DNA from 3 places in the Gordonia sp. PvP123 genome. Region 1 is predicted to be linked to each of the others. Evidence: riboswitches for the same ligand, from Rfam matches in the RefSeq annotation. Region 1 holds a riboswitch; each other region holds the start of a gene.

Region 1 (9,858 bases):
CCGAACACGACCGCCTTCGCGATGAGGATCCGTGGGCGGCGCGGAATCGCGGCGAAGGTCGGGCGGATGGTGCCGAAACGATACTCGGTGGTGACACCCAGGATGGCCATGATCGCCAGGACCGCGACCCCGAACTGGTCGACGCCGATCAGGAAGTCGCCGGTGAGTGTGTCGGCCTCGCCGGGACTTCCGTACGAGGTTCCGGCGACGGCACCGAGCAGCACCGCAATACCCAGACCCAGCACGACGACGACACCGAGGCACCAGTACGGCGACCGCGTGCTGGCGAGCTTGATCCGTTCGGCGTTGATCGCGGCGATCACCGGCTCACTCCCCCCTGGTTGTCGGTGGCGGTGTAGTCGACAGCGTGGGCCGTCATCGACATGAACACCTCTTCGAGCGACGCCGACTCGGCGGAGAGCTCGTGCAACGTGATGCCCGCGGCGGCGGCGAGATCGCCGACGTGATCGGTCGTGGTGTCCGGTATGCGCATCACCGGACGCCCGCGATCATCCGGGTCTCCCGGTGCGGGGTTCAGCCCCGCCGCGGCGAGCGCGGCATGCAACTGCTCCAGCTGCGGGCCGCGCACCCGCACGGACTGCCGAGCCCGTCCGGTGAACTCACCCACCGAGCAGTCGGCGATCAGCCGCCCCCGCCCGATGACGACGAGATGATCTGCGGTGAGCGACATCTCGGTGAGCAGGTGGCTCGACACCAGCACCGTTCGACCCTCGGCGGCGAGCTTGCGCATGAACCCACGGATCCACACGATCCCCTCCGGATCGAGGCCGTTGACCGGCTCGTCGAACAACAGCGTGTGCGGGTCGCCGATGAGGGCGCCCGCCAGCCCGAGTCGCTGCGACATGCCGAGCGAGAAGCCGCCCGCGCGTTTCTTGGCCACCGACGTGAGCCCGACCGTCTCGAGCACCTCGTCCACCCGGGCGACCGGGATCTGGTTGCTTGCCGCCAGCCATCGCAGATGGGAACGCGCACTGCGGTTCGGGTGCACCCACCGGGCGTCGAGCAGCGCGCCGACCTGACGCAGCGGATGGTCGAGGTCGCGGTAGCGCTGACCGTTGATCGTGGCCGTACCCGAGGTCGGGCGATCGAGACCGAGCATCATGCGCATCGTGGTCGACTTGCCCGCACCGTTGGGCCCCAGGAAGCCGGTCACCCGTCCCGGCCCGACTTCGAAGGTGAGGTCGTCGACCGCGCGTTGACCGCCGAAGTCCTTCGTCAGATTCGCTACCCGCAACACGCCTCGACCATAGCCGTCCAACCCGGAGCGGCCCGGTCCGTCATTCGGACGGCCTGTCGCGGGCGACCGTCAGCTCTGCTCCCGGCCGGGCGAGGACGCGTGGGCCCAGAAGCGCTTGGGGATCCGGCCCGCCCGCGCGGCGAGCCGGCCCGCGATCACCGCATGCCGCATCGCCGTCGCCATCTGTTCGGGGTTCTCCGCGCGGGTCACCGCGGTGGCCAGAAGCACTCCGTCGCAACCGAGTTCCATCGCCAGGGCCGCGTCGCTCGCGGTACCGATGCCGGCGTCGAGGATGACCGGCAGCGGGTCGTCGAAGCGGGTGCGGCAGTCGTCGACGATCATCTCGATGTTGTGCGGGTTGAGGATTCCGAGGCCGGTCCCGATGGGCGAGCCGAGGGGCATCACCGCGGCCACGCCGAGATCGGCGAGTCGTGCGGCCAGGACCGGGTCGTCATTCGTGTAGGCCAGGACGACGAATCCGTCCGCGACCAGGGCGGCCGCCGCGTCGACGAGCTCGATGGCGTCGGGCATCAGGGTGCGCTCGTCGGCGACCACCTCGAGCTTGACCCAGTCGGTCTCGAACGCCTCGCGCGCCAACTGCGCGGTCAGCACCGCCTCGGCGGTGGTGTGGCACCCCGCCGTGTTCGGCAGGACCGCGATGTCGAGCCTCCGCAGCAGGTCGAAGACCCCGGTGCCCGAGGCGGCGTCGACGCGGCGGACCGCGACGGTGGTGAGTTCGGTGCCCGACGCGACGAGTGCGCGTTCCAGGGTCGCGAGATTCGACGCGCCCCCGGTGCCGGTGATGAGCCGAGACGAGAACTCGCGGCCGCCGATCCGCAACGGGTCGGGTGTCAACTGGTCAGCCACCCTGCACCGCCGTGACGATCTCGACGACGGCGCCGTCGGTCATGGTGTGCCGGTCCCAGCGGCCGCGCGGGACGACCGCGCCGTCCACCGCGACTGCGATCCCGCGATCCGGCAACCCGAGTCCGGCGACCACATCGCGCACCGAGGCGTCGGCATCGACGTCCACTGTCTCGCCGTTCACCGTGATACTCATTCCTCGACTCCTTCCAGGATCGACAGGACCCGCTCCGCGGTACCGGGAGCGAGGACGATCCCATTGCGTCCGTGCCCGGTCGCCACGACCGTGCGGGCGTCCACGCGGGTGACGAGCGGTAACCCGTCGGCGGTGCACGGCCGCAGGCCGGCCGCCGCTTCGGTCAGCTCATACGTCCGCAGCCCGGGCATCACCTCGATCGCGTCGGCCAGCAGGTCGGCGACCCCGCCGGCCTGGGGCGTCCGGTCGGCCATCCCCTCCGCCTCGTACTGGGTGGCCCCGACGACGACCCCGTCCTCGCGCGGGACCACGTACACGGCGCGGCCGTGCAGGCGAGCCCGGACGACGTGGTCGGGCGGGGGCACCGACCACCGCGTGCGACGAAGCCGCAGGATCTCCCCCTTGGCCGGGTGCAGGTCGACGTCCGGCCACAGTGCCGCGGTGCCGAGTCCGGCGGCGAGCAGGACCTGCGCGTCAGGGCGCAGGTCGTCGACATCGGACAGGGACTCGAGGCGAGCGGAGACGAGCTCCACGCCGGCACCGGTGGCCGCGGCGCGCAGCGCCTCGAGCAGTCGGCGGTTGTCCACCGACCATTCGCCGATCGCGCGGTAGCCACCGACGAGTCGAGAACTCAGTGACGGTTCCAGTGTTCGGATGTCGCGGCCGGTCACCGGCTGTAGCGCGGCATCGGTGCCGGGCTGACCGGACCAGACGAAGTCGGCGAGGTGTCGCAGATACTCGAGGTCGGTGGCCGAGGCCGCGACGAAGAGCGAGTCGGTGGCGGTGACGACGGCCGGATCGTCGAGTCGCTTCACGAGCGCAGGCCAGCGGCGGACCGACTCGACCGACAGGGCGAGCGATGCCTCCTCGCCGGGGATCCCCTCGCCGAGCGAACCGAGCATGCCGCCCGCGACCCACGAGGCGCGCTCCTCGGTGCCGGCGTCGAGTACGCGAACCCGCCACCCGGCGTCGGCCGCGGCGAGCGCGCACGTCAACCCGATGACGCCGCCGCCCACGACCGTGAGCAGGCGGTGCGCAGGCTTCTGCTGAGGGGAATTCACGCTGGAATCACCTTCCTTCGCCGGAATGACCCGGATCAGGTTCGACGGTCAGCGGATGGGTCCGCACTCTCAGCCCGGCCGATCCGGACTCCCGTGTGTTCGTGCGGTCCACCCTACGCCCGGGCCTCGGGCGTCCGGTTAGCCTGGTCGGCGTGACGACCCCGAACCCCACCACGTCAGCGTCCGCGGACTCCGGCCGCGCGGCGGACCGTCGTCGTCGGCTCTCCGCGGCCCGCCTCTACCTGTGCACCGACGCCCGGCGCGAACGCGGCGACCTCCTCGACTTCGTCGATGCCGCGCTCGCGGGCGGCGTCGACATCGTGCAGCTCCGTGACAAGAACTCACCGGGCGAACGCGAGTTCGGGACCCTCGAGGCGCGGGAGGAACTCGAGATCCTCGCCGGCTTGCGGGCCGTCGCCGATGCGCACGGCGCATTGCTGGCGGTCAACGACCGCGCCGACATCGCGGCGCTCTCCGGCGCCGATGTCCTGCACGTGGGACAGGGCGACCTCGCGCCGTCGGCGGCCCGCCGGATCGTCGGCCCGGAGGTGATCATCGGCGCCTCGACCCACGACCCCGACCAAGCCGCCGCCGCGATCGCCGACGAGGACGTCGACTACTTCTGCGTCGGCCCGTGCTGGACCACGCCCACCAAACCCGGCCGCGCCGCCGCCGGCCTCGACCTCGTCTCCGCAACTTCGGAAATGCTGTCGGGGACAACACAATCGCCGAAGCCGTGGTTCGCCATCGGCGGGATCGACGCCGGCCGCGTCGGCGAGGTGACCGCGCTCGGGGCCCGGCGGATCGTCGTCGTCCGAGCCATCACCGCGGCCGCCGACCCGGCCGCCGCGGCCCGCGACCTCGCCGGGATGCTGTAGCGGCTCACCGCCGGCCGCGGGCAAACACGTTTGCCCGGTCGATACCTCGGGTCTATGGTGGACCGATCATGTTGTGCATCACGAGCGTTCTCGTAACCCGCCGCAGCGGGGTCTGACTCTGACCGACCCCCCGCTGCGGGTCGGTTGCGCTCTCCAGTCGGTCATCCGTTCTTCGACCGAAATCGGTTAATGAGATGCACCCTCTTCATCTGTCCCATCCATCCTGTTCGTGGCATGAGTGCGGCGACCGCCGCGGTGACGATCTGTTCACCGAGCGGTACGGACGTCCGCTTCCCCCTGGAATGCACGAGGAGGCGACCGGGATGACCTGGCAGGAATTCACCGACGAATACTCCCGCGGCGGCGCGATCCGGCTCGGATCATGGTCGGTCGTGTCGTGTCCGGGCGACCTGGTCGAGTGCCGGGCGACACTCGCGATCGCCGACCGCATCAGGTCGTGCAGCGCGGTCGCCGCCGGTCCGGTCGGCGCGATGACCTCGATCCTCCACGACGTCGGCGCCCCGGTTCAGATCGTCCGCCTGCATCAGCGGGTGGTCGACGGCGTGGTCACGACGTTCCTGCTGTGCGAGAACGACGGCCGCCAGGCGTGGGCCGCCGGCGAGGGTGCGAGCGGCGACGAGGCGAACGTCCACGCCCTGATCGCGGGCGCGAACCGTCTGCTGGACGCCGATCGTGTCGGGGTCTGACGGGTAGGGAGCGGGACTCAGCTCTGGGGGTCGAGCATCGCGATGCGCTCGCGAAGCGTGGGCCAGGCGAGCCCGAACGCCGGGTGCAGCGGCAGCTGGTCGACGCGCTTCTCGTCGACCCACCGCAGCTCGGTGGATTCGAAGTTGGCGACCGTGCGGACCGGCGAATCGGTCTCGGCGATCACGGTCGTGTAGGTCCATCCGCCGGGTGACTCGTGGGTGACGACGGCCGCGACGACGCGCAGATCGTCGCCGGTGATGCCGGCTTCTTCCTCGGCTTCGCGAATCGCCGTGTCGACGGCGCCTTCGTGCGAGTCGCGCGCGCCGCCGGGCAGCGCCCATGTCCCGCCCTGGTGCGACCAGGCGGCGCGATGCTGGAGGAGCACACCGGTCGATCCCTCCGGCAACGGCGCCCGCAGCAGCAGACCTGCCGCGCCGTGGACACCCCAATATCGTGAACCGTCGGGATCGATCACCCAGCCGTCGCCGTCGCCGCGCACCACGCCTCCTCGCAACCCGATCGCGTCGACCGGGTGCCTCCACCGTAAGTGAGACGCGCGCCACCTGCCAGGGAGTCCGCGCAGCGCTTGCGGATCCCGGGTGGCGAACCCTGAGGCGACCCGGTTGCACGCACTGCGAGCCGAACGGTCGAGGTCGGCGACGCGGGGCCGGTCGAGCCCGGAGGAACCCCGCCCGATGGCATAGGGTGAAACACGCACGACCCGGTGAACGATGACCCAGATGACACAACACCTGGCGTTGATCGCCCGGCCACGCGAATCCGGAACGGGGAACCGGTGACCGTACGACCGCACCGGAGACGATCCAGCGTTCGAGAAGGGATCAGGTAGGTGACCGGCGACGCGTCCTCCGTGCGGACGGCGCTGACGCGTGGCGGTCGCACGATCCGACCGGCGCAATCCTCACCCCCGATCCGACAGGTGCTCGCCGACCGGCGCGAACTCGTCGCCACGGCCCGGGAACGCGCCCAGTCGCCCTTCCAGACCCTCCGGCACTTCGCGGTCACCACCCCCGGCAAACTCATCATCATCTGCGGCATCCTGGCGCTCGGCTGTCTGAGCACCGGGCTGTACGCGTCGACGGTTCTCGAGGACCGCACCCAGACCCTGCAGCGCCTCATCGATCGGACCGAACCGCTCGCCGAGGCCGCACAGGTCCTCTACAGCTCGCTGTCGATCGCCGACGCCTCCGCGAACGCCGCCTTCATCTCGGGCGGTCTCGAGACCCCCGAGTTGCGGCAGCGCTACTCCGACGCGCTGGCGACGGCGTCGTCGTCGTTGATCCTGGCGACCGGTACGTCCAGCGAACCCGGTTCCGGCATGGCGTCGGACCGGGCGGAGCAGGCCGTCAGCGCCGACCTCGAGACCCTCTCCACCTCGATCCCGGTGTACAGCGGTCTCATCGAGACGGCGCGAACCAACAACCGACTCGGCAACCCGGTCGGCTCGGCGTACCTCGGCCAGGCGTCGTCGATGATGCAGGACGAGATCCTCCCGGCCGCACAGCGCCTGTACGAGCGGCGTTCGATGGCCATCGCCGATCCCCAACACACGCTCACCCGCCCGCCGTGGACCGTGTACGCGCCACTGTTGTTCCTGCTCGCCGCGCTGGTGCTGACCTCGCGCTACCTCGCACGCCGAACCCGCCGCCGGTTCAACCTCGGGATCGTCGCGGCCGTCTTCGCCCTCAGCATCGGGACGCTGTGGCTGCTCGCCTCCGGCCTGATGTCGGTGGCGGCGACCAGCGACGCCCGCACCGAGGGCGCCGACCCGCTCCGCGACCTGACCGCTGCCCGCATCCTCACCCAACAGGCCCGGTCGGCGGAGACGCTGTCGCTGATCCGCCGCGGCGACCAGGGCGGACTCGAACGCAGCTTCTCCGCGGCGACCAGCGAGATCGGCAACATCGTCGACGACGTGCGCGGCGGAACCGAGGACGGCGACAGTGCGGTCACCGCCGAGCAGCTGGACACGGTGACCGCGGCGCTGACGGAGTGGAAGCGCACCGACGCCGCCGTCCGCCGCTACATCCAGACCGGGAACTTCGGTCTCGCCCGCCTGCACACCGTCGGTGACGGACCGGACAGCTCCGCGCGCGCCTACACCGCGGTCGACACCGCGCTGGTCGATGCGATCACCACCGCCCGGAACTCGTTCCGCGACGACATCAACACCGCGCAGCGCGTCCTCGGGTTCACCGGCACCGGCATCCTGCTGCTCACCGTCTTCGCCGGTGTCGCGATCGTGGGCGGTCTCATCCCCCGGATCCGGGAGTACCGATGACGACCATGCCCGCACCTCATACCCCGTCACGTCATCGCCTGCTGACCTTCGTGGTCCTGCTCGCGCTCACCGGCCTCGTCGCCACGGGGTGCGTGCGGTTTCCCGCACCCGAATCGCCCCCGCCCACCGCCACCGCCGGACCACCGGTGCTGCCCGGCGTCCAGGTCGACGTGCCGGTCGAACCACTGCCGAGTTCCGAGGCCTGCAATGCGACCCTGACCCTTCGGCCGCCCGCCCAGATGCCGCTCCCGCGCCAGATGCCGCCGAACTCGACGATGGCCGGGATCCTGGAACGCGGCCGGCTCATCGTCGGCCTCGACATCGGCTCCAACCTGTTCAGCTTCCGCGACCCGATCACCGGCGACATCCAGGGCTTCGACGTCGACATCGCGCACGAGATCGCCGGCGCCATCTTCGGCGACGACCGTCGCGTCGAGTTCCAGGTCCTGAGCTCCGCCCAGCGGATCGACGCCCTGCGGGACATGACGGTCGACGTGGTGATCAAGACGATGAGCATCACGTGCGACCGGTTGCGCGACATCAGCTTCTCGGCTCCCTATTACGTTGCCTCGCAGCGCATTCTGTCGTTCCGGAATTCGAATGTCACCGGCCCGGCGCAACTGGCCGACAAGCGTGTCTGCGCGGCGCGCGGGACGACCTCGATCGGCCGCATCCAGGCCATCCAGCCCCGCGCCACCATCGTCAGCACGACGACCTGGGCCGACTGCCTGGTGCTGATGCAACAGGGGCAGATCGACGCGGCGACCACCGACGACGCCATCCTCGCGGGTCTGGCCGCACAGGACCCGTGGTTGCGGGTCGTCGGCCCCAGCCTCGGGGAGGAGTTCTACGGCGTCGGAATCCCGAAGGGCCAGGACGACATGATCCGGTTCGTCAACGGGGTCCTGGAGCGCATCCGCGTGACCGGTCGCTGGCAGGAGATCCGCGACCGGTGGTTGTCCATCCTCGACAGCGGGTACGGCGCGCCCCAGCCGTACTACCGGGACTGATGCCCATGGACGGCGCAGCGCGCAACGATCACGACACCGACGATGTCCGCCACGATCCGGCGGGCGACGATCGGGGCGGCGACGATCGAGGCGGCGACGATCAGGCGGGCGACGATCGGGGCGGGGACCTCGGCACCCAGCGCGTCTCGCTCGACGCGCTTCTCGGCGAGGACGAGGTCGGGCAGGACGAGGCCGGCGAAGTGGGGCAGGACGAGGTCGGGCAGGACGAGGTCGGCGAGGTCGGCACCCAGAAGGCCGACCTCGCGGCGCTGACCGCCGGCTCCGACGACACCACCGACCCGCGGCCCGGTCGGCGCACCGACCCCGATGTCGGAACACAGGCTGTCGCACCGGTGTTCACCGTCGGGGTGGACCCCGACGATCGGACCGACCGCGTCGTGCGGTCCCGTCCGGCCGTACCCCATCCGGAGCCCGACTCGGGTCCGCTCGGCCGGCGACTCGTGCCGCGCCGCCGTCCTCCGGTGCACGAACGCCGGCTCGGCAGCGGCCTGGTCGAGATGCCGAAGATCACCGACATCGAACCCGAGGACGCCGTCATCGACGACCCGGTGATCGCCGACAACAAGCGGTTCTGCTGGCGCTGCGGCAAACCGGTCGGCCGCGTCGAGGGCGAGGGCGCCGGACCGCCGACCGGTGATTGCGGGAACTGCGGCGCCCGATACTCGTTCGTTCCCGGTCTCGCTCCCGGCACACTGGTCGCCGACCAGTACGAGATCGCCGGTGCGATCGCCCACGGCGGCCTGGGCTGGATCTACCTGGCCATCGACCGCAATGTGAGCGATCGGCCCGTCGTCCTCAAAGGCCTGCTGAACTCCTCGGATTCGGAGGCACAACGCGTCGCGGTCGCCGAGCGACAGTTCCTGGCCTCGGTGAACCATCCCGGGATCGTCAAGATCTACAACTTCGTCGAGCACGTCGACGACGATGACCGCTTCGGCTACATCGTGATGGAGTACATCGGCGGTCAGACGCTCAAGCAGATCACCGCAGGCGACCCGGACAACTCGTTGCTCTCGGTCGAACAGGGTCTGGCCTACATCCTGGAAGTGCTTCTCGCCGTGGGCTACCTACACTCGGTCGGCCTGGTCTACAACGACGTCAAGCCCGAGAACATCATGGTCGGCAGTGACGAGGTGAAGCTGATCGATCTCGGTGCCGTCTCCCCGATCAACGGTTACGGGCACCTCTACGGCACGCCCGGGTTCCAGGCGCCGGAGATCGTCAAGACCGGACCGCAGATCGCGACCGACATCTACAGCATCGGACGTACCCTCGCTGTCCTCACCGTGCCGATGGAGATGCGTCACGGGCGCTACGTCGATGGCCTGCCCACCGCGTCGAAAACGCCGCTGTTCCGGAACAATCCGTCGTATTACCGCCTCTTGCAGCGCGCCACGGCGCCCGATCCGGCCGACCGCTTCGTCTCCGCGGAGGAGATGAGCACGCAGGTGCTGAACGTGTTGCGCGAGACCGTCGCCGTGCACACCGGCGTTCCGCGTCCAGCGCTGTCCACGGTGTTCACCCCGCAACGTTCGACCTTCGGCACCGACCTCATGCTCG
Region 2 (9,858 bases), on a different contig from region 1:
GGAGGTTCAGCTCCGGGTGCGTGCGCACGTACTCGCCCCACGCGGCACCCACGACCGCGATGTTGCGGAACAGGACGCGGTTGAGTTTGACGGTCGGGATACCGCCCGCCGCGAAGCCGACCACCACGTACCGGCCGTCGGGCGCCACCTGGCGCAACGCCTCGTCGAACACCTCGCCGCCGGACGGATCGATCATCACGTCGACACCCTTGGGGAAGATCTCCTTGAGCGCGGTCCCCCAGCCCTCTTCGAGCTGCACGATCTCGTCCGCCCCGGCACTCCGCAGCAGTTCTTCGGCACCCTTGCGGTGGACGATCGCGACGACCTTCGCGCCGAGCGCCTTGGCGACCATGATCGACGCGGTGCCGACGCCACCGGCAGCACCGAGCACTCCCACGACCTCACCCTTCTGCAGGTGGGCACGGGTCTTCAACGCGAACAGGGCCGTCTGGTAGTTGATGCCCATCGCCGAGCCCTGCTCGAAGCTCAGCCCCTGCGGCAGCGGGAGCAGCTGTTCGGGTGCGGCCGCGACCTGTTCGGCGAAACCCCCCACGATCGACGCGACGAGGACCTTGTCACCGACCTTCACCGTCGATCCCTCGGGCGCCGAGCGCACCACCCCGGCCACCTCGGTTCCGGGCGTGAACGGCGTGGGGACGCGGAGCTGATACTTGCCCTGGCTCATCAGGACATCGGGGAAACACACCCCACATGACTTCACATCGACGAGGACCTGACCGTCGGCGGGTACAGGGTCCGGGACGTCTTTCAGTTCGAGTCCGGAGGGGCCTGTCTCTGCATTGAGTACCTGAGCTTTCATAGGGCTCACCCTACGCGGCGGCGCTCACAGACCCGATAGGATCTGGTGCCATGTCACACCCCACGGCCCAGCTGCCGAGCGCACCGTCCCCCGAACGCCTCCGAGTCGCCGAGGAGGCCCCCGGTTTCATGCCGCTCGACGAGGCGCAGACGCTGTTCGAGATCGCCGGAGAGTATCTGTCGCAACCGGATTCGACGAAGGTCGGCGTCGAGATCGGTACATACTGCGGCAAGTCGACGGTGTTCCTCGGTTCCGCGGGCGAGGCGCGCGGGGCCGTCATCGTGACCGTCGACCACCATCGCGGTTCCGAGGAACACCAGCCCGGGTGGGAGTACCACGACGAATCGCTCGTCGACGCGCACACCGGCACGCTGGACACCTCGGCACGCTTCCGCCGCACCATGTTCGACGCCGGACTCGACCAGACCGTGGTGGGGGTGCTGGCACCGTCGACGGTCGCGTCGAGGGTCTGGGGCACGCCGGCCGACTTCGTGTTCATCGACGGCGGCCACAGCATGGAGGCCGCACAGAACGACCTCGACGGCTGGGCGCCATGGGTTCGTATCGGCGGCGCCCTGCTCATCCACGACGTCTTCCCCGACCCGGCCGACGGCGGACGGCCGCCGTACGAGATCTACTGCCAGGCACTGGAAACCGGGCAGTTCACCGAGGTCAGGGTCGAGGGATCGCTGCGCGTCCTGCGTCGCGATTCGGGTGACGTCGGTGCGCCGCTGACACCGAAGGTCTGACGCGAGGCGAGAGCGGGCGCTAGGCTTCCGCGGCCAGCGCCCGCACCTTGCCCAGCACGTCGGGATAGCGTTTCAGGTGCGCACCGCCGTTGACGTCGAAGGCGGCGCCGGTGATCCATCCAGCCTTGTCGGAGGCGAGAAATGCGATGGTGTCGGCGATCTCGGACGTCTCACCGCTGCGGCCCAGCGGGGTGTTGTCGAGGTAGTCCTCGGTCAGACCGGGGACGAAACCGATCCCCTCGGTCAGCGGGGTCATCACCAGTCCCGGTGACACCGCGTTGACCCGGACCCCACGCTCGGCGAGTTCGAGGGCGGCGACCTCGACGAGCATCAGCACACCGGCTTTCGAGGCGCAGTACGCGCCCATCCCCGCACCGGGTTGCCGACCGTTGAGCGACGCGATGCAGGTGATCGACCCACCGTCGACGATCCGTCGGCCGGCGTGTTTGACCACCAGGAACGTTCCGGTGAGACAGACGTCGACGGTGTGGCGCCACGCACTCAACTCGAGGTCGGTGAGCGGTCCGGGGTCGGAGAGTCCGGCACAGTTCACCGCGGTGTCGAACTCGCCCACATCCTCGAAAACGGCTGCGACCGAGTCCTCGTCGGTGACGTCCAGCCGGACCGCGCGCACCGCATCGCCTCGTTCGGCGGCGACCGCCTCGGCGCGCACGAGGTCGACGTCGGCGACGACCACCTCTGAACCGGCATCGGCCAACGCGTCGACGGTGGCGAGGCCGATACCCGAGGCGCCGCCGACGACGATCGCCCGACTCATCGGGCCCCGGCCTCGACGGGGTGGCCCTTGGTAACCAGATGCCGTGTCAGGAAACCGATCTCGTGCTTGACGCAGGGTTCGAACCAGTCGTTCCCGGCGAACACGTCGAAGTGGTCGCACGGGTAGTGCCGCACCTCGGCGCGTGCCTTGAAGGCCGTCTTCGACGCGGCGTATGGCGGTGCGACGGAGTCGAAGTCGGCGATCTGGAACAGCACCGGAGCGGAGACCCGATGCGCATACTTGTCCGCGCGGAAGCCCCCGATCTCCAGGCCGACCGAGGCGTCGACCTCGTTGCGCCAGGACGGGCCGGCAATCGCCTGGTAGCTCTCCTGATAACCGGGCGCCGTCAGCGCGGCGCCGGTGTCGCCGGGTTGCCCCACGACTCGCATCATCCTCGGGGCACGTCCGAGGCGTCGCGACACCGCACTGGCCACCGCGGTCGCGGTCGACTTCGCGATCGCCGCCCCGCCGTTCTGCGCGTAGGCGACCCGGCCGGCGGCCGGCCCGTTCACGAAGGGGATGACGGCGATCACCGCGGCAACGTCTTCGCGGTCCGCGGCCACGGTCAGTGCATGGCCACCGGATTGCGAGACACCCCACAGGATGATCCGACCGGGATCGACGCCCGGCTGCTTCTTCGCGGCCACGATCGCGGCACGGTAGTCGTCGGCCTGACGTTCCAGCGAGATCTGTTGCCGTGGTTCTCCTCCCGACAACCCGAAGCCGCGATAGTCGAACGCCAGCACCGCCAGGCCCGCCTCGGCGAAGCGCTGGGCGTAGGGGCCCAGACCGGAGTCCTTGGTCCCGGCGAAGCCGTGGGCCATCACGACGACGGGCCGTGTGCCGTCGACCTCGAAGGGCGACGATGCCGCGCCCGGGAAGAACCAGGCGTCGCACTCGGCGTCCGACGAGGAGAAGCGCACGGTGGTCGCACCGTCCGGTGTGCTCATGCCGAGGCTCCCTTCGAGACCAGTTCGGAGGCGACGCCGGCCCATTCGGTCGGCCCCTGCTGCTGGGCCCGGCGGATGCCCGCCGGGATCTCCTTGGTCCGCATGTTGTGTTCGTACAGATAGTGATCGAGCTGCTGGGTGTGCCGCGGGCGATCGAGCATGTGGCCGGTGTAGTAGTGCATGTCGGCCTCGATCGTCTGCCGCATCTCCGGCACCGACGGGAGCCGGTAGTGACCTGTGGCGTACGCGCCGATCAGGCGGGCCTGACATTCGACGAACGGGAACAGCGTCGGGACCGCTTGCGCGAAACCGGCGAAGACGAGGTCGTCGATCCCCGGGTAGAACATCCGCTTGTACAGGTCGATCCGATTGTCGGGGGCGCTGATGAACTCGGGATCGAAGAACGGGAAGGTGATGTTGTATCCCGTTGCGTAGATGATGATGTCGAAATCATCGGAGGTGCCGTCGTCGAAGTGAACCGTCGACCCGTCGAATCGGTTGATGTTGGGCTTGGGGATGACATCACCGGAGCCGAGCCGGAGCGGCAGCTCGACCGACTGGGTCGGATGTGCTTCGAAGAACTTGTGATTGGGCGTCGGTAGTCCGTAGTCCTCGGGACGTCCTGCCGTCACGGGCTGCATGACCTGGACGAACTTCCGCTGCCACGACGTGGGCAGGTACGGCGTCGACCGGTAGTACTTGTCGGCCGGTTTGCCGCCGAAGTACTTCGGGACGATCCATGCACCCGACCGCGTGGACAGGGTCAGCTTGTTGTCCAGTGCCTTCGACGACAGCTCGACGGCGATGTCGGCCGCGCTGTTGCCGAGTCCGACGACCAGGATGCGCTTGCCCATGAAGTCGTGCGGGGTGCGCGGGTCGATGTAGTGGTGGGCGTGCATCTCGATGCCGTCGAACTCGCCCGGGAAGTCCGGCCACCGGGGGTCCCAGTGGTGCCCGTTGGCGACGACGAGCAGATCGAACCGGCGTCGCTCGCCCAGCTGGGTCTGCAGTTCCCAGCCGCCGCCGTCGAGTCGGGTCGCGTGTTCGATGCCGTTGGTGAACTCGATCGACGAGTAGAGGTCGAAGGCCTCCGCGTACGAGTCGAGATAGGCCTTCACCTGGGTGTGGTGCGGGAAGTCCGGGTACTCGTCGGGCATCGGGAAGTCCCGGAACGACAGTTGGTGCTTGGAGGTGTCGATGTGCAACGAGCGGTATGCGCTGCTGTGGCCGTTCGGATTGCCGAACGCCCAGTTCCCGCCGACCCGGTCGGAACTCTCGAAGCATGTGTACGGAACGCCGTAATCGGTGAGCATCTTGCCTGCGGTCAGACCGCTGATGCCGGCCCCGATGATCGCGGTGGTTGGTAAAGGCACACTGCCCCCTCGTCGGACACGTCGTGGTTCGGTCGTATGGGTCTCGGTCATGCGTGTAGACACATTCTGGTTTGTGTCTACACGATGCGACGTATCGTGTACACAGAATCCGCGAACTGTCTACGACGCCGTCGTCCGTTCGCCGGAACCGCCGACGAGTACGCAGCAGTGCGCGCAGACCGTGACCGCAGGAGTGTCCGTGACCGAAGCCCCGACCACCACGGTCCAGGACCGCCTACTCGATGCGACAGAGAAGCTGCTCGCCGACAAGGGGATTCGCGCGACGACGATGCAGCAGGTGGCCGAGACGGCCGGGGTCTCGCGCGCGTGGCTCTATCGGCACTATCCCGACAAACCGTCCATGATCGGTGCCACCATCGTGCGCCTCACCGAGTCCTTCTGGCGGGACGCACGCGCCGAACTCGACGGGATCGACGACTTCGCGGGCCGGCTCACTGCCGGTGTGCGGATCGGCCGCGGCGCGTACGACGACCCCGGAACCCTACTCATGCGGCTGCGCACCGACGAACCGACCGAGTTCGCCGAATGCGCCGGCGTGGGCGTCGTCAAGCTCGTCCCCGACCTCGCCGCGTTCTGGTTCCCGTTCGTCGAGCACGCCGCGCACCGGGGCGAGATCCATCCTGGACATGACCTGCGCGAGGTGTCCGAATGGGTTGCCCGCGTGCTGATCAGCCTGGGTACGTCGCCGGGTGAGACCGTCGACATCGACGACGCATCCCAGGTCCGACGACACCTCGAGGTCTTCATCCTCCCCGGGTTCCGCACCGATCCACGCCACTGACCGCGTCCGAGCCCCGGTCCTCCTCTGGTCTGAGTGACGCCGATCACCTAGACTGGTGTCCAGTCAACCGTCCGGCCGTCCCGGGCGGCCGAACGACGCCGTCGGAGGGCACCATGGATTTCGGGATCGTGCAGTTCACCAGTGATCGCGGATTGAAGCCGCACGTCCTCGCCCCACTCATCGAGAACGCGGGATTCGCTTCCTACTACGTTCCCGAACACGGGCACATCCCCACCAGGCGCGACGCGGCGCACCCGCGCACCGGTGACGAGACCCTGCCCGACGAGCGGTACATGCGCACGCTCGACCCGTGGACATCGCTGGCCGCCGCCGCCGCGGTCACCGAACGCATCCGTCTGGCCACGGCGGTCGCCCTTCCGGTGCAATCGGATCCGATCACGCTGGCCAAGACCATCGCGACCCTCGATCACCTCTCGAACGGGCGGGTGACCCTCGGCGTCGGATTCGGCTGGAATCTCGACGAACTCGCGGACCACAACGTGCCGCCGAAGCGCCGGCGCACCATGCTGCGCGAGTACCTCGAGGCGATGTCGACGCTGTGGTCGGAGGAAGAAGCCGAATACGACGGCGAATTCGTGCAATTCGGTCCCAGCTGGGCGTGGCCCAAGTCGACCCAGGCACACATCCCGGTCCAGGTGGGTGCGGCGGGCAACGAGAAGAACTTCAAGTGGATCGCGCGCAGCGCGGACGGCTGGATCACCACCCCGGGCGAGGAGGACATCGAGGGTTCGGTGTCGCTGCTCAAGCAGATCTGGGCCGACGCAGGTCGCACCGGCGATCCCGAGATCGTCGTCCTCGACTTCCGACCGGTTCCCGAGAAACTCGAGAAGTGGCGCGAGATCGGTGTCACGACAGTGCTGTACGGCCTGCCCGACGACTCGGTGGAGCGCGCGACCGGTTACCTCGCGAAACTCGCGGGAAAGTTGGGTATCGCTCCGGCAGTCGTGTAGAGGCCCGAATCCCTCTGCTAGCCTGGGTGCGTTCTGACACGGGGTGCTCCGCGACTGCGGGGCTGAGATGAGACCCGAGAACCTGTCCAGGTAATGCTGACGAAGGGATGTCATGTCTTTGCATGCGCACGCGCCGGATCCCGGCCGCTTCACCGACCACCTGTGGGAACAGACGACAGCTCTGCGAGCGTCGATCGACGATCTCGAATTCCTGCACCGCCTCGGAGACGGCACGCTGCCCCTCGAGGTGTTCCGCACCTACCTGGAGCAGGACTCGCTGTACCTGGCCGGGTACTCGAAAGCACTCGCGATCCTGGCGTCGAAGTCGCCCGACCCGCAGACCGCGGCATTCTGGGCGAACTCGTCGTCGACCGCGGCCACCGTCGAGGTCGCCCTGCACGGCGACCTGCTCGGGGGCGGCCAGTTGCCGCCGCGGCAGGGTGAGCCCGAGCCGTCGACCGCGTGCCTGGCCTATGTGTCCTACCTGATCGCCACCGCAGCGACCGAGTCGTACGCGGTCGGCGCCGCCGCAACGCTGCCCTGCTTCTGGATCTACGCCGACGTCGGCCGGGGACTGGCGGCGAGCGCCGCCGAGGTCCTCGCCGCCGACCCGAAGCACCCGTATGCCCAGTGGGTGACCACCTACGACGCCCCGGAGTTCCAGGAATCCGCCGCCCGGGCAAGGGAACTGGTGGATGCGGCGGCGGCGTCGGCCGGCGCGCCGGAACGGGCTGCGATGTCCGCGGCGTTCACCATCGCCACCCGGTACGAGCTCATGTTCTGGGACACCGCGCTGAACCCCTACGCATGGCCCGCCGCATGACCGGCCGCGCGCGCCGCGTCCTGGCCTGCCTCGTTGCCACCGTCGCGGTGTTGTCGACGGCCACCGCGTGTGGGTCGGACACCGCCTCCGACAACACCATCCGGTTCGCGCTCGACTGGACCCCGAACACCAATCACACGGGCCTGTTCGTGGCGCAACAGCGCGGGTACTTCGCCGAGTCCGGCCTCGACGTCGAGATCCTGCCCTACAACAACACCTCCGTCGACACCGTCGTGGACGCGGGGAACGCCGAATTCGGGATCAGCACCCACAGTTCGTCCACCTTCTCTCGGGCATCGGGCGCGCACACGATCTCCGTGCTGGCACCACTGCAGCGGTGGGCGACAGGTATCGGTGTCCGCGCCGACCGCGACGACATCACGAGCCCGAAGGACCTCGACGGCAAGACCTATGCCGGGTTCGGTGACCCCGGCGAGGTGGAGACACTCAAGCGGGTGATCCGGAACGACGGCGGCACAGGTGAATTCACCTCGGTCACCCTCGGCACCTCCGCATACGAGGCCGTCTATTCCGGGAAGGCGGACTTCACCGTCTCGTATCTCGCCTGGGAGGGCATCGAGGCCGAGCACCACGGAACGCCGATGAGGTATTTCCACTACACGGACTTCGGTTTCCCGGAGGCCTACGCGATCGTCGTCGACGCCAACGAGGACTGGCTGAACGAGAACCCGGAGCGTGCGGCGACGTTCGTACGGGCGCTGCAACGCGGCTACCAGGCTGCGGCCGATGACCCGGATGCCGCCGCCCGCGACCTCATCGCCGCCAATCCGGGCGCGTTCAACGACGAGAAGCTGGTCGTCGAGAGCCAGCGGATGCTTGCCGCCCAGTACATGAAAGACGCGAACGGCCGGGTGGGCGGGCAGACGCTCGAGCAGTGGGCCGGGAACTCTGGGTTCCTCTACCGCAGTGGGCTTCTCACGGGTCCGGACGGGGCCGCGCTCACAGCCGAGCCGGACTGGTCGACCTACTTCACCAATGATTACCTCGACGCGTCCCGCTAGCACCGGCCTCCGGCGGGCCGCGCCCGCGATCGTGGCGGTGGTGGTACTCGTCGCGGCCTGGCAGGTCTATGTCGATCTCAGCGGGGTCCGACCGCAACTGCTGCCGTCGCCGTCCCGGGTCGCGGCACAGGGGTGGGCGCATCGGGACGAGATCGGGGTGCACGCCGGGGCGACGCTTCAGGTCACCCTGATCGGCTTCGCGGTGTCACTGGTCCTGGCATGGGTACTGGCGATCATCGTCGACTTCTCCCCCACCCTGCGGCGGGCCTTCGTGCCCCTGTTCGTCGCATCGCAGACGCTGCCGATCATCGCGATCGCTCCGCTCATGATCATCTGGTTCGGCTTCGGCGTGCTCCCGAAGGTCCTCGTCATCGCCCTTGTCACCTTCTTCCCGATGGCGATCGGGTTGATCGAGGGGTTCGCGGCCGCCGATCGCGAGGCCGGCGCACTCCTGCGGAGCATGGGCGCCACCCGCCCGCAGATCTTCCGCTACGTGCGCCTGCCGTCCGCGCTCCCCCGGTTCTTCACGGCGCTGCGGATCGGCATCACCTACGCGGTGGTGGGTGCCGTGTTCGCCGAGTACGTCGGTGCCAGCCAGGGGCTCGGCATCTACATGAGCCTTCAGAAGAACTCGTTCCGCACCGACCTCGTGCTCGCGGCCGTGCTGGTGACGGCCCTCATCAGCGTCGGGTTGTATCTGCTGACATTCGCGATCGAACGCGTCGTCGTGCCGTGGGCTCGTGCCGAGAAGACCGAGCCCTCATGACCGACGACGCTCGCCGGCTCGTCGTGGACCGGCTGACGAAATCCTTCCCCCGGAGCGGCCGCGAGCAACCTCCGCGTCACGTGCTCGACGCGGTCTCGTTCACGGCGGAGCCCGGCGAGTTCGTCTCCGTCATCGGACCGAGTGGCTGCGGCAAGAGCACCATCTTCAGCATGCTCGCCGGGCTCGACGTACCCGACTCCGGCAGCGTCACCGTCGGCGGCGACGCCGCGATCGCCGGACACTGCGCGTACATGCCGCAGAAGGATCTCCTGTTCCCCTGGCGCACGATCCTCGACAACACGATCCTCGGCCTGCAGGTACAGGGTGTGCCGGCAGCCGATGCCCGTCGCCGGGCGGCGGAGCTCTTCCCCACCTTCGGGTTGTCCGGGTTCGAGGACGCGCGCCCGTCTCAGCTGTCCGGGGGGATGCGACAGCGGGCCGCCCTGCTCCGCACGGTCGTGCAGAACCGCGATCTGCTGCTGCTCGACGAACCGTTCGGCGCCCTGGACTCGCTGACCCGGACGGAGATGCAGTCGTGGCTGCAGTCGGTCTGGCAACGCTACCGGTGGACGGTGCTGATGATCACCCACGACATCCGTGAGGCCATCTACCTCTCGGACCGGGTCATCGTGTTGTCCGCCCGACCGGCGACCGTCGTCCGCCAAGCGCGCGTCGAGCTCCCGCGGCCGCGGGAACTCGCGGTCCTCACCTCACCGGAATTCGTTGCGCTCGAAGAGGATCTGCGAGCAGTGCTGCACGACGAGGCCCGGCGCGCCCTTGCCGAGCAGATCGACTCGGGCTCGA
Region 3 (9,858 bases), on a different contig from region 1:
TTCGGTCATCGGAGATCTGTTGCCGTTGGCGGTCGGTGTGGCCGTGTCGCCGATCCCCATCATCGCGGCGATCTTGATGCTCCTCGGGCGTCATGCCCGGACCACTAGCATCGGCTTCGCCATCGGCTGGCTGGCCGGGATCGTCGTGGCCGTCACGATCTTCGTCGTGCTGGGCAGCGCCGTCGATTCGGGCGGTGAGTCGTCGACGACATCGGGCTGGATCAAGATGGGTCTCGGTGTGTTGTTGCTGGTGGTAGGCGTGCGGCAATGGCGTTCTCGGAACGCCGAATCCGCCACGCCGAAGTGGATGGCGGCCATCGACGAGATGAAGCCGCCCGCTGCGATGGGCATCGGATTCGCTCTCGCCGCCATCAACCCGAAGAACCTGGTCCTCTGCGCGGCGGCCGGCGTCACGATCGGGACCGGCGGCTTGTCGACGTCGGACGATGTCGCAGTGGTTGCGGTGTTCGCGGTGCTCGCAGCCACGTCGGTTGTCGTCCCCGTGGTCGCTTACCAGGTTGCCGCCCAACGTCTACGAACCCCGTTGGACAGTGTGAAGGTCTGGCTACAGGAGAACAACGCGACGGTGATGGCGGTCCTCATCCTCGTGATCGGTGTGGCGCTGATCGGCAAGGGTGTGGGGGCGGTGAGCTGACGATGTTCGACTTGATCCCGAAGAATCAGCGGCGCACCGTTGACGAGCTCGACGACCGACTCGATCTGTCCAGCGGCGACGTCCGTGCCAAGCAGTCGGCCTTCTGGCTCATGTTGGTTTTGTCGAGCGTCATCGCGACCGCGGGGGTCGCGGCAGACTCGACCGCCACGGTGATCGGCGCGATGATCGTCGCTCCCCTCGCCACTCCGATCCTGGGTATCGGCCTCGGTATCGTCACAGGTCGCGGCCGTCTCGCGACGAAGAGTCTCCTGTACGTCTGTGCGGGGATGCTGATGGTGGTCGCCATCGGCATCGTAGTCGCCCAGCTGCTTCCCAATCCCACCGCCGTGCTGAGCAATTCGCAAGTGGTGGGCCGGACGTCGCCGACGCTGATGGATCTGCTGGCGGCGCTGGCCACCGGCTTGGTCGGTTCGATAGCAGTCACCCGGCGCGACCTCGGCGATGTGCTGCCCGGTGTGGCCATAGCGATCTCTCTCGTGCCTCCGCTGGCAGTCACCGGAGTGTGCTTCGGATCGGGTGCGCCCTCTCTCGCAATCGGAGCGTTCATCCTGTTCGCCTCGAACATGATCGCGATGATCATCACCTGCGCGGTCGTGCTGGTGATCGCGAAGTACCACGATGTGGCAGACGAGGGTCGTCGTCGACGCCGTCGTGCTTATGTTGTGCTCTCTGCCGCACTCGTACTCGTCGTCGTCCCGATGGTGCTCAACTCCCTGTCCGCGGTGTGGGCGAAGCAGGTGTACGACGCCGCGGAGCAGTGGCTCGCGGATACGCCGGGTGCCGAGGTGTCCAGCGTGACCTGGCAGGGAGACACCGCGACCATCTCCGTGCTCGGTCCCGAGAAGCTGCCGCCCTTGTCCGAACTCGAACAGTCCATCCATGATCTGCTGCCGTGGGAATCCGACATCGAGGTCATCCACGAGTTCGGTGAGCGACTCTCCAACTGAGTGCAGCGCACCATGACCCGCCCGAAGCCGCTCATCTGCGGCATCGCGGGCGAAGCCGAGCGAAGTGACTCAGTCCGGTGTCATGCAGCCCGGGCCTTGGCCCGTCGCCTGTTCACCCCGACCACGGTGAGAGCACCGACCAGCCAGCCGACGGCGAAGATGACCAGCAGGATGAACCACATGGGGGATCGGACACTCACCCAGAACAACTCGATGGAGACCGACGTGCGGTTCTGCAGGATGAACACCACGGCCACGATCGTGATGACCAGTGCCACCCACCCGGTCAGGGAGATGGCGGCCAACGGGTTTCGTTTCGATGGGGTGGCCTTCGGGGTGGGGGTGGCTGCCATGGAATCCTCCTCGAGCGATGACGGTTGACTGTCGCTTGTGCGAAGCGGGTCACGGAGTCACGATGGCGAAGTCTTTGTCCCCTGGGTCCAGGACGGCGGTCAGGCGCCCGAGCGCCGATGTGTCACCCTCGATCTGAATGCCGGCCGCGCTGAGCGTCTCAGCGCTGAGGTCCCCGCCCGCGAGGACCAGCAGTGACTTGCGCGTGGCCCTCACGGTCGCGTCGGCAGCGGTGGATTGTGCTGCGGTGCTGTAGGTGAGGACGCCGTTGGCCAGCCGGAGTCGGTAGTTTTGTTCATCGCTCAACACGATGTCGATCGACACCTTCTCGTTCCATGCCCTGGGGCCGTCGACCTGAATGGCGATGGCATCGAACAGCATCGACGGGGTGAGTTGGCCGAGAACGTCCGGTGCATTCGTCTCGGTCGGGGTGCCGAACTGGCCGTCGCGCAACTCCGTTGCCCCGGACAGGTAGAAGTCACGCCAGGTCCCGTTCTCCGAGCCGTAGCCGAGTTGTTCGTAGGTGTCGGCGAGAAGTTCACGCGCGGCTGCGTGGTCGGGTTGGGCGAAGACCACATGATTGACGACTTCGGCGACCCAGCGGAAGTCGCCCTCGTCGAATGACGTGCGTGCCTTGTCCACCACCGCGTCGGCGCCGCCCATGAAGTCGACGTACCGCTTCGCCTGCTCGACCGGCGGATGTTGCCACAGGTGGGCCGGATTGCCGTCGAACCAGCCCAGGTAGCGCTGATAGATCGCCTTCACGTTGTGACTGACCGAACCGTAGTATCCCCGCGCACTCCAGGCGTTTTCGAGGACGGGCGGGAGTGTGATCTCCTCGGCGATCTCCGGACCGGTCAAGCCCTTGTTCAGGAGCCGCAGGGTCTGGTCGTGGAGGTACGCGTAGATGTCGCGCTGGATCGACAGGTACTCCACGACACGTTCGCGCCCCCACGTCGGCCAGTGATGCGACGCGAAAACAGTCTCGACATCGTCCCCGAACAGGTCGATCGCCTCGGTCAGATAGAACGCCCATGCATGCGGGTCCCGGACGATCGCGCCGCGCAGGGTCAGGAGATTGTGCAGCGTGTGGGTGGCGTCTTCAGCGGCGCAGAGCGCTTTGTGGTCGGGAAGGTAGATGAGCATCTCCGACGGGGCTTCGGTCCCCGGGGCCATCTGGAAGACCATGCGTACCCCGTCGACGGTCTCCTCGTGACCGGTGACGGAGATCGTGTCGGTCGGCGGGATCAGGGACACGGTACCGGTCGAGATCGTCTGCCCGAGCCCGGCACCGACCTGGCCCTTCGCGCCGCGATCGAGTGCTGCTCCGTACATGTACGCAGCGCGCCTGTTCATCGCGATGCCCGCGTAGACGTTCTCCGACACCGCGTGTTCGAGGAATGCTTCCGGCGCGAAGATCTTCACCGCTCCCGACTCGACTTCCTCGGGGGTGACGAATCCGCGAACGCCGCCGAAATGATCGGCGTGCGAATGGGTGTAGATGATGGCTTTGACCGGGCGGTCTCCGCGGAGCTCGCGGTAGAGTTCGAGCGCCGCCCTGCCGGTCTCCACCGACAACAAGGTGTCGATGACGACGACGCCGTCGTCGCCCTCGATAAACGACGTGTTGGAAAGGTCCATACCGCGAACCTGATAGATCCCGGGCACCACTTCGAACAGTCCCTGAATGGCGTTCAGTCTCGATTGCCGCCACAGGCTGGGATTCACGGAGTCCGGGGCGTCGCCGTCGAGGAAATCGTAAGTGTCGTTGTCCCAGATGATCTCGCCGCTGTCCGAGCGAACCGCATTCGGCTCGCGGCGGGCGATGAGTCCCCGCGTGGCGTCCTCGAAATCCTGGGTGTCGGAGAAGGGCAGCTGCTCGAGAAGGGCGCGGTGCTGCTTGGTGATCGTCGATTCCACTTTCTTGGGATTTGACATGTAATGAGCATGCCATTGTTCGGCGAGATCTGTCCGGTGATCGGCGTGCGGTGCTGTTCAACCTGCCCGCTGTCGCCGTCGTGGACGTAACCTACCGGTGTGTCGACCTCACTCCGGCTGTTTCCGTCCCTCGCCGGATACCGGCGCAGATACATCCGACCCGACCTGATCGCCGGTTTGACGGTCTGGGCCGTGATGGTGCCGGAGGCGCTCGCCTATGCGTCGATCGCGGGGGTGCCGGCCGTCGTCGGCCTCTATGCGGCGGTACCTGCTCTCATTCTGTATGCGGCACTGGGTAGTTCGCGCCACCTCGTCGTCGGACCCATGTCGGCGACCGCTGCCCTGTCAGCGGCCATCATTGCGCCGATGGCCGGCGGCGACCCGGCGATCTACATCGCGTTGTCGACGGCACTGGCGATCGTCGCCGGGGCGGTCGCGCTGCTGGCCGCCGTGGCCCGTCTCGGCTTCGTCGCGTCGTTCATCTCCGAACCGGTACTGAAGGGTTTCATCGTCGGACTCGCCCTGACGATCATCGTGGGTCAGGTGCCGGCGCTCCTCGGGATGGACAAGGAACCCGGCGACTTCTTCGAACAGCTAGTAGGTGTGTTCCGGGAGATCGGGCGGATCGACTGGACGACGGCGGCAGTCGGGATCGCAAGCCTCATCGTGGTGGTGGCCCTCAAACGGTGGCTTCCGCTGATACCCGGTTCGCTGGTCGTCGTCGCCGTGGGCATCGTGGCGGTCTACGTGTTCGCACTCGACGACCACGGGGTCGAGGTCGTCGGCGACATCAGCGCCGGGCTGCCCGCGCTCGGGCTGCCGACCGGACTCGACTGGTCGGACTATCTGGACCTGGCCGGCCCCGCGGTGGGTGTGGTCCTGATCGGATTCGCCGAAGGTCTGGGCGCGGCGAAAACGTACGCGGCCAAGGCCGGCTACACCGTCGACGCGAATCGCGAATTGGCAGGTCTGGGCGCCGCGAACCTGGGCTCGGGCCTGGCGTCGGGGATGGTCGTCAACGGCAGTCTTTCCAAGACCGCGGTCAACGGTGGGGCCGGTGCCCGGACACAAGCAAGTGGACTGATCGTCGCGGCGCTGGTGATCGTCACCCTGCTCGTGCTGACGCCACTCTTCGAGAAACTGCCCGAGGCCACCCTCGCCGCGGTCGTCATCGCCGCGGTGATCGAACTGGTGGACACGCCCGCGTTGCGGGCCCTGTTCCGGGTCTGGACCACGAGACTTGCCGGGATCTATGGCCGGACCACCCGACTCGACTTTCTCTCCGCGGTCGCTGCGATGACCGGGGTCCTCGTCTTCGACACCCTTCCCGGACTCGTGATCGGGATCGTCGTATCGATTCTGCTGCTGCTCTACCGGTCGTCCCAGCCGAATGTTGCCGTCCTGGCCAAGGATGGACGGCGCTGGGTCGACGTCGCCTACAACCCGGGCCTGACGACGATCCCCGGCGTCCGGGTGGTCCGGGTCGAATCCGGTCTGTACTTCGCGAACTCCGACCACGTCCGGGATCGGATCGAATCGATCGCCGACGACGACACCAGGGTCGTGGTGCTCGACGCCGAGACCTCGCCGTTCATCGATGTGAGCGCGGTGCAGATGCTGATCGAACTCCGAGATGCACTGGCCCGCAGGGGCGTCGGTCTGCGCATAGCCCGGGACATCGGTCAGTTCAGAGATGTGGTGCATGCTGTCGACCCCGCAGACCGGCTGCAGCTGTACCCCACGGTCGCCGACGCGGTTGCCCATGAGGCACCGGGTCCTGCCTGATGTCGGACGCGGCGCCTCGGTATGTCGCCTGACGCCATGTGGAGAGCCGGCTGATGCCCGAGTCGGGGAATCGGGCATGGAGAACGGGAGCCAGAACCGAATCGGCTGTGAACGCGTGACCGCCGCAGATGTTTCGTAGGTTGAACCGGCGGGCCAAGTTGAGTGAGGCACCGGAACCCGGCCGCCTCGGCGGGGTTCTGCCGGCGTCGCCGACTGGACAGATCGCCATGCTCGACGACTACATCGATCCGGAGCAAAGGTTCATCGCCTGCCCGAATCAGGATGTGGTGTACGGGCTTGGATTCTTTTCACTCGACGAGCAACCGGTGGTGGTGCAGGTACCGGACTTCGGTGACCGGTTCTATGTGTACGCCTTCTACGATGCCCGCACCGATCAGTTCGGCCGAGTGGGATCGTTGTATGGCAGTGCTCCCGGCCATTATCTGTTGGCGGGCCCGTCGTGGGAGGGGGCCGTTCCTGATGGCATCGTCGATGTGCTGCGCAGCCCCACCACTCTCGGCAACGCGATCCCGCGTGTCTTCATGGATGACACAGCCGAGGACCGTGCTGCGATTCGTCCGCTCATCAACCAGATCATGGTGTACCCGCTGACCGATTCACCGGGCACATGCAGGCGAAGGACTGGGGTGATGTTCCGGCTTTCGATGCCGGGCCGAGCGCGGGTGCGGAGACCAAATGGGTTGATCCACAGCGATTTTTCGATCAACTCGGAGAAGTGCTGCAGTCTGTACCACCGCAACGCGGCGAAGAGGCGTTGTACGCCCAGTTCGCCGCGCTGCTCGACTCCGGCGAGCGCGATCCCGCGATCAGACGGCAGATTGTGGACGCATTCCACGAGGCCGATGACACCTTCGTAGCGAACGCGATGCGGTGGCAGTACAACGGCAAAGCGGTAGGAAACGGGTGGAACAGGTCGGTCAACAATTCCGAATGGGGGTTGGACTATTACAACCGGGCGGCGACCTCGCGGTCCAACATGTTCGAGAACCGAGCGAACGAAACCCAGTACTACTACCTCGATGTCGATTCTGCCGGTGTGCAATTGACCGGCGAGCATCAGTATGAGGTCACGTTTGCCGCAGGCGATCTGCCTCCGGTGGACGGGTTCTGGTCGCTGACGATGTACGACCCAGCACACTTTTTCGTGCCCAACGAGTTGGCGCGGTACTCGCTCGGCACCAAGAACAAGTCGCTGGTGTACGGCGAGGACGGTTCATTGACCCTTCAGGTCGGTAACAGTTCACCCGAAAAGCGCCGGCAGGCCAACTGGCTACCGTCTCCGGCCGGCGAATTCTCACTGTACCTACGTGCCTACGGTGGGCGATCGGCGATCGCTGACGGTTCCTGGATTCCACCGGTGGTGACCCGTCGATAGGGACGGCGCGGCCACGGGTCGTCGCCGATGCGTAGCGGCGAACCAGCCGTATCAGTCAGTCCGTTGAACCGGCGCCCAGTCGCCACAACGGATTGACCGGACCGTGACCGGCGCCCAGCGGATACGCAGCGGCCAGACAGCGCGTGACCCAACCCTTTCCGAAGCCGACCGCCTCGGGGACCGGGTAGCCGTGTGCGAGGGCGCTCGCGATCGCCGCGGCGAGGGTGTCGCCCGCGCCGTGGTCATGCGGGGTGTCGATCCGCTCATGACTGAGTTCGATGAACTGGTCACCGTCGTAGAGCAGGTCCGGGGACCGATCCGACGTCCGCAGGTGCCCGCCCTTGACCAGGGCACACCGCGGCCCGAGATCGAGCAGTGCCCTGGCGGCATCGCGCTGCGAATCGGCGTCGGTGACCTCGATCCCGGTGATCAAGCGGACCTCGTCCAGATTGGGTGTCACGACCGTGGCGAGGGGGAACAGCTTGTGACGCAACGTGTCGAGCGCGGAGTCGGCGAGCAGCTGGTTTCCGTGCATCGATGCGCACACCGGGTCGACCACCAGCGGGACGGATGCATCGCGGCCGATGCCGCTCGCGCCGCACTGCTCGACGATGGCCTCGATGATCGGTGCCGACGCGAGCATGCCGGTCTTCGCCGCGGCGACACCGATGTCACCGGCGACGGAGTCGATCTGCGCCGCCACGGTCTGCGGTGAGATCTCTTCGAAACCGCGGACACCCAGCGAGTTCTGGACGGTCACCGCAGTCACCGCGACACACCCGTGCACCCCGAGCAGAGCGAAGGTGCGCATGTCGGCCTGGATTCCCGCACCACCACCCGAATCCGATCCGGCGATGGTCAGGACCCGAACGGGAGCAGAACCGGGCTGTGCAACAGGGAGTTCCACGAAACCCTCGTCGAGCGTGCGTCGATGTCCGTCGACTGTGCGTTGTTCTGCGTCGACTGTGCGCATCACTTCTCGCCAACCGTCTCGAGGGACAGGGATCCGGAATCGGCGGGTGCGCTGCTGTCGTATGTGGCGGATACAGACGTACCCATGGCTCATCTCCCTACGCCGGCATTACCCGGACAGGTTCGAGCGGTCGGCGACCGCCCGTCGCCATCTCAGCCCTCGGTCATCGTGAGAGCCCCCGCGGTGTGTAGTTGTCGTGCGTCCGCAACCCTACATCGCCCGACGAGACGGGCGGGCAGGGTGCGGCGAACCGTATCGATATGCGACAACCGAGCCATGGGGTCGGCAGTTACGGTTCCGTAAGGTACCGTGTGACCCGGATCACAGGCGGGTGTCATGTCGAGTCAGGGCGGCGCGCGCCGGTGGTCCGATGTCCGTGATCACGAGGTGAGGAGGGTCGGGTGCTCCGCAAGCATCGTCAGCGACCACCACAGTCGGCGAAGTCGATTCTGCAACAGATCTCGCAGGTGGTACACAACCCCGACCGCGACCGATTCGAACTCTGGGTGGCCGGCGATCTGGTCGGCGTTCTCGGCTACACGACCGAGACGGCCGACGGTCAGACGACCATCACCGTGCTGCACACCGTGCTCTACGACGAGTACAGCGGACACGGTCTCGCCACCCGGCTCACCCGCACCGTCGTGCACTACACCCGCGAACAGGGCGCCCGGCTGCGTCCGGTGTGCACGTTCACCAAGCGCTACCTCGACAGCCATCCCGGGATCGTCACCCTCGCTCCGGTGTGAGGGGTGCGCCGGCTCAGTCGGCGAGCAGGGTCTCGCGCAGCACCTTCTTGTCGATCTTGCCGACCGCGGTCACCGGGAGGGTGGTCACGATCCGCACCGCGTCGGGCAGTTTGAACGAGGCGAGTCCGCGCTCGGCGAGGAACGCGCGGATGGTCGCGAGCTCCAGCGGCTGGGCCGGGGGGTGCTCATGCGAGAGCACCACGGCGGCGCAGATCTTCTCCCCGAGTGCGTCGTCGGGTAGGCCGACCACCGCCACCTGTCGGACCGAGTCGTGGGCGAGGAGGTTCTCCTCGACGTCGTCGGCAGCGACGTTCTCGCCGGCTCGGACGATGGTGTCCTTGATGCGGCCGGTCACCGCGAGGTGGCCCGACGGCAGCCTCGTCACCTTGTCGCCGGAGCGATAGAAACCGTCCGGCGTGAAGGACTTCTCGTTGTGGGCTGCGGCCCGGTAGTAACCGCGGATCGTGTACGGCCCACGCACCAGGAGTTCACCTTCCGTGCCATCGGGGACGTCGTCGCCGTCCTCGTCGACCACGCGCACCTCGTCGAGCTCCGACATCGGCGAACCCTGCACCTGGTGAACAAGCTCGCGCGGTTCATCGAGACGGGTGTAGCAGATCAGACCCTCGGCCATCCCGAACACCTGCTGCGCGACGGGGCCGAGTGCGGCGTCGAGGGCGACGGCGTCGGGCTGGGCCAACTTGGCGCCGCCGACCTGCAGCAGGCGCAGCGAGCTGATGTCGGCGGGTTCCCACTCGGTCGCCGCGCACCAGAGTTGCGCGAGGGCGGGGACGAGCGAGGTCACCGTGATGCGGTGTCGCTCGATCAGGTCGAAGGTGTTGTCCGGGCTGGGGTTGTCGGCGAAGACGGTGTGCCCGCCGACGCCGACCACACCGAGGATGCCCGGGCAGCTCAACGGGAAGTTGTGTGCTGCGGGCAGCGCGACGAGGTAGGTGTCGTCGGCGGTGAGGCCGGCGATGCCCGCCGACAGTCGCGCGTTGAGGTCGTAGTCGTCGTGCGTGCGGGCGATCAGTTTCGGCAGG

Evidence for each region. A riboswitch is a leader RNA that binds a small molecule or an ion and turns the genes downstream of it on or off. The one in region 1 is predicted to bind thiamine pyrophosphate.
Region 2: linked by a shared signal. The riboswitch ahead of ABIC25_RS23630 (TenA family protein) and the one ahead of thiO (glycine oxidase ThiO) in region 1 are both predicted to bind thiamine pyrophosphate.
Region 3: linked by a shared signal. The riboswitch ahead of thiD (bifunctional hydroxymethylpyrimidine kinase/phosphomethylpyrimidine kinase) and the one ahead of thiO (glycine oxidase ThiO) in region 1 are both predicted to bind thiamine pyrophosphate.

The regions. Positions count from the first base shown of each region.
Region 1 is NZ_JBEPPN010000006.1:112,276-122,133, forward strand. Features, by position in the region: gene ABIC25_RS13035 (ABC transporter permease) at 1-323, opposite strand, end outside; gene ABIC25_RS13040 (ABC transporter ATP-binding protein) at 320-1,258, opposite strand; gene ABIC25_RS13045 (thiazole synthase) at 1,328-2,125, opposite strand; gene thiS (sulfur carrier protein ThiS) at 2,118-2,318, opposite strand; gene thiO (glycine oxidase ThiO) at 2,315-3,379, opposite strand; TPP riboswitch at 3,374-3,484, opposite strand; gene thiE (thiamine phosphate synthase) at 3,532-4,257, shown strand; gene ABIC25_RS13065 (hypothetical protein) at 4,581-4,964, shown strand; gene ABIC25_RS13070 (NUDIX hydrolase) at 4,982-5,464, opposite strand; gene ABIC25_RS13075 (GlnX family signal transduction membrane protein) at 5,816-7,267, shown strand; gene ABIC25_RS13080 (glutamate ABC transporter substrate-binding protein) at 7,273-8,277, shown strand; gene ABIC25_RS13085 (serine/threonine-protein kinase) at 8,283-9,858, shown strand, end outside.
Region 2 is NZ_JBEPPN010000016.1:59,417-69,274, forward strand. Features, by position in the region: gene ABIC25_RS23595 (NADPH:quinone oxidoreductase family protein) at 1-820, opposite strand, end outside; gene ABIC25_RS23600 (class I SAM-dependent methyltransferase) at 871-1,569, shown strand; gene ABIC25_RS23605 (SDR family NAD(P)-dependent oxidoreductase) at 1,589-2,347, opposite strand; gene ABIC25_RS23610 (alpha/beta hydrolase) at 2,344-3,297, opposite strand; gene ABIC25_RS23615 (flavin-containing monooxygenase) at 3,294-4,670, opposite strand; gene ABIC25_RS23620 (TetR/AcrR family transcriptional regulator) at 4,864-5,472, shown strand; gene ABIC25_RS23625 (LLM class F420-dependent oxidoreductase) at 5,586-6,443, shown strand; TPP riboswitch at 6,473-6,568, shown strand; gene ABIC25_RS23630 (TenA family protein) at 6,556-7,266, shown strand; gene ABIC25_RS23635 (ABC transporter substrate-binding protein) at 7,263-8,288, shown strand; gene ABIC25_RS23640 (ABC transporter permease) at 8,263-9,054, shown strand; gene ABIC25_RS23645 (ABC transporter ATP-binding protein) at 9,051-9,858, shown strand, end outside.
Region 3 is NZ_JBEPPN010000005.1:57,320-67,177, reverse strand. Features, by position in the region: gene ABIC25_RS10550 (GAP family protein) at 1-655, shown strand, start outside; gene ABIC25_RS10545 (TIGR00341 family protein) at 658-1,623, shown strand; gene ABIC25_RS10540 (LapA family protein) at 1,704-1,976, opposite strand; gene ABIC25_RS10535 (alkyl/aryl-sulfatase) at 2,026-3,912, opposite strand; gene ABIC25_RS10530 (SulP family inorganic anion transporter) at 4,030-5,697, shown strand; partial or broken gene ABIC25_RS10525 (DUF1254 domain-containing protein) at 5,826-6,245, shown strand; gene ABIC25_RS10520 (DUF1214 domain-containing protein) at 6,326-7,093, shown strand; gene thiD (bifunctional hydroxymethylpyrimidine kinase/phosphomethylpyrimidine kinase) at 7,149-8,066, opposite strand; TPP riboswitch at 8,144-8,258, opposite strand; gene ABIC25_RS10510 (GNAT family N-acetyltransferase) at 8,468-8,815, shown strand; gene ABIC25_RS10505 ((2,3-dihydroxybenzoyl)adenylate synthase) at 8,829-9,858, opposite strand, start outside.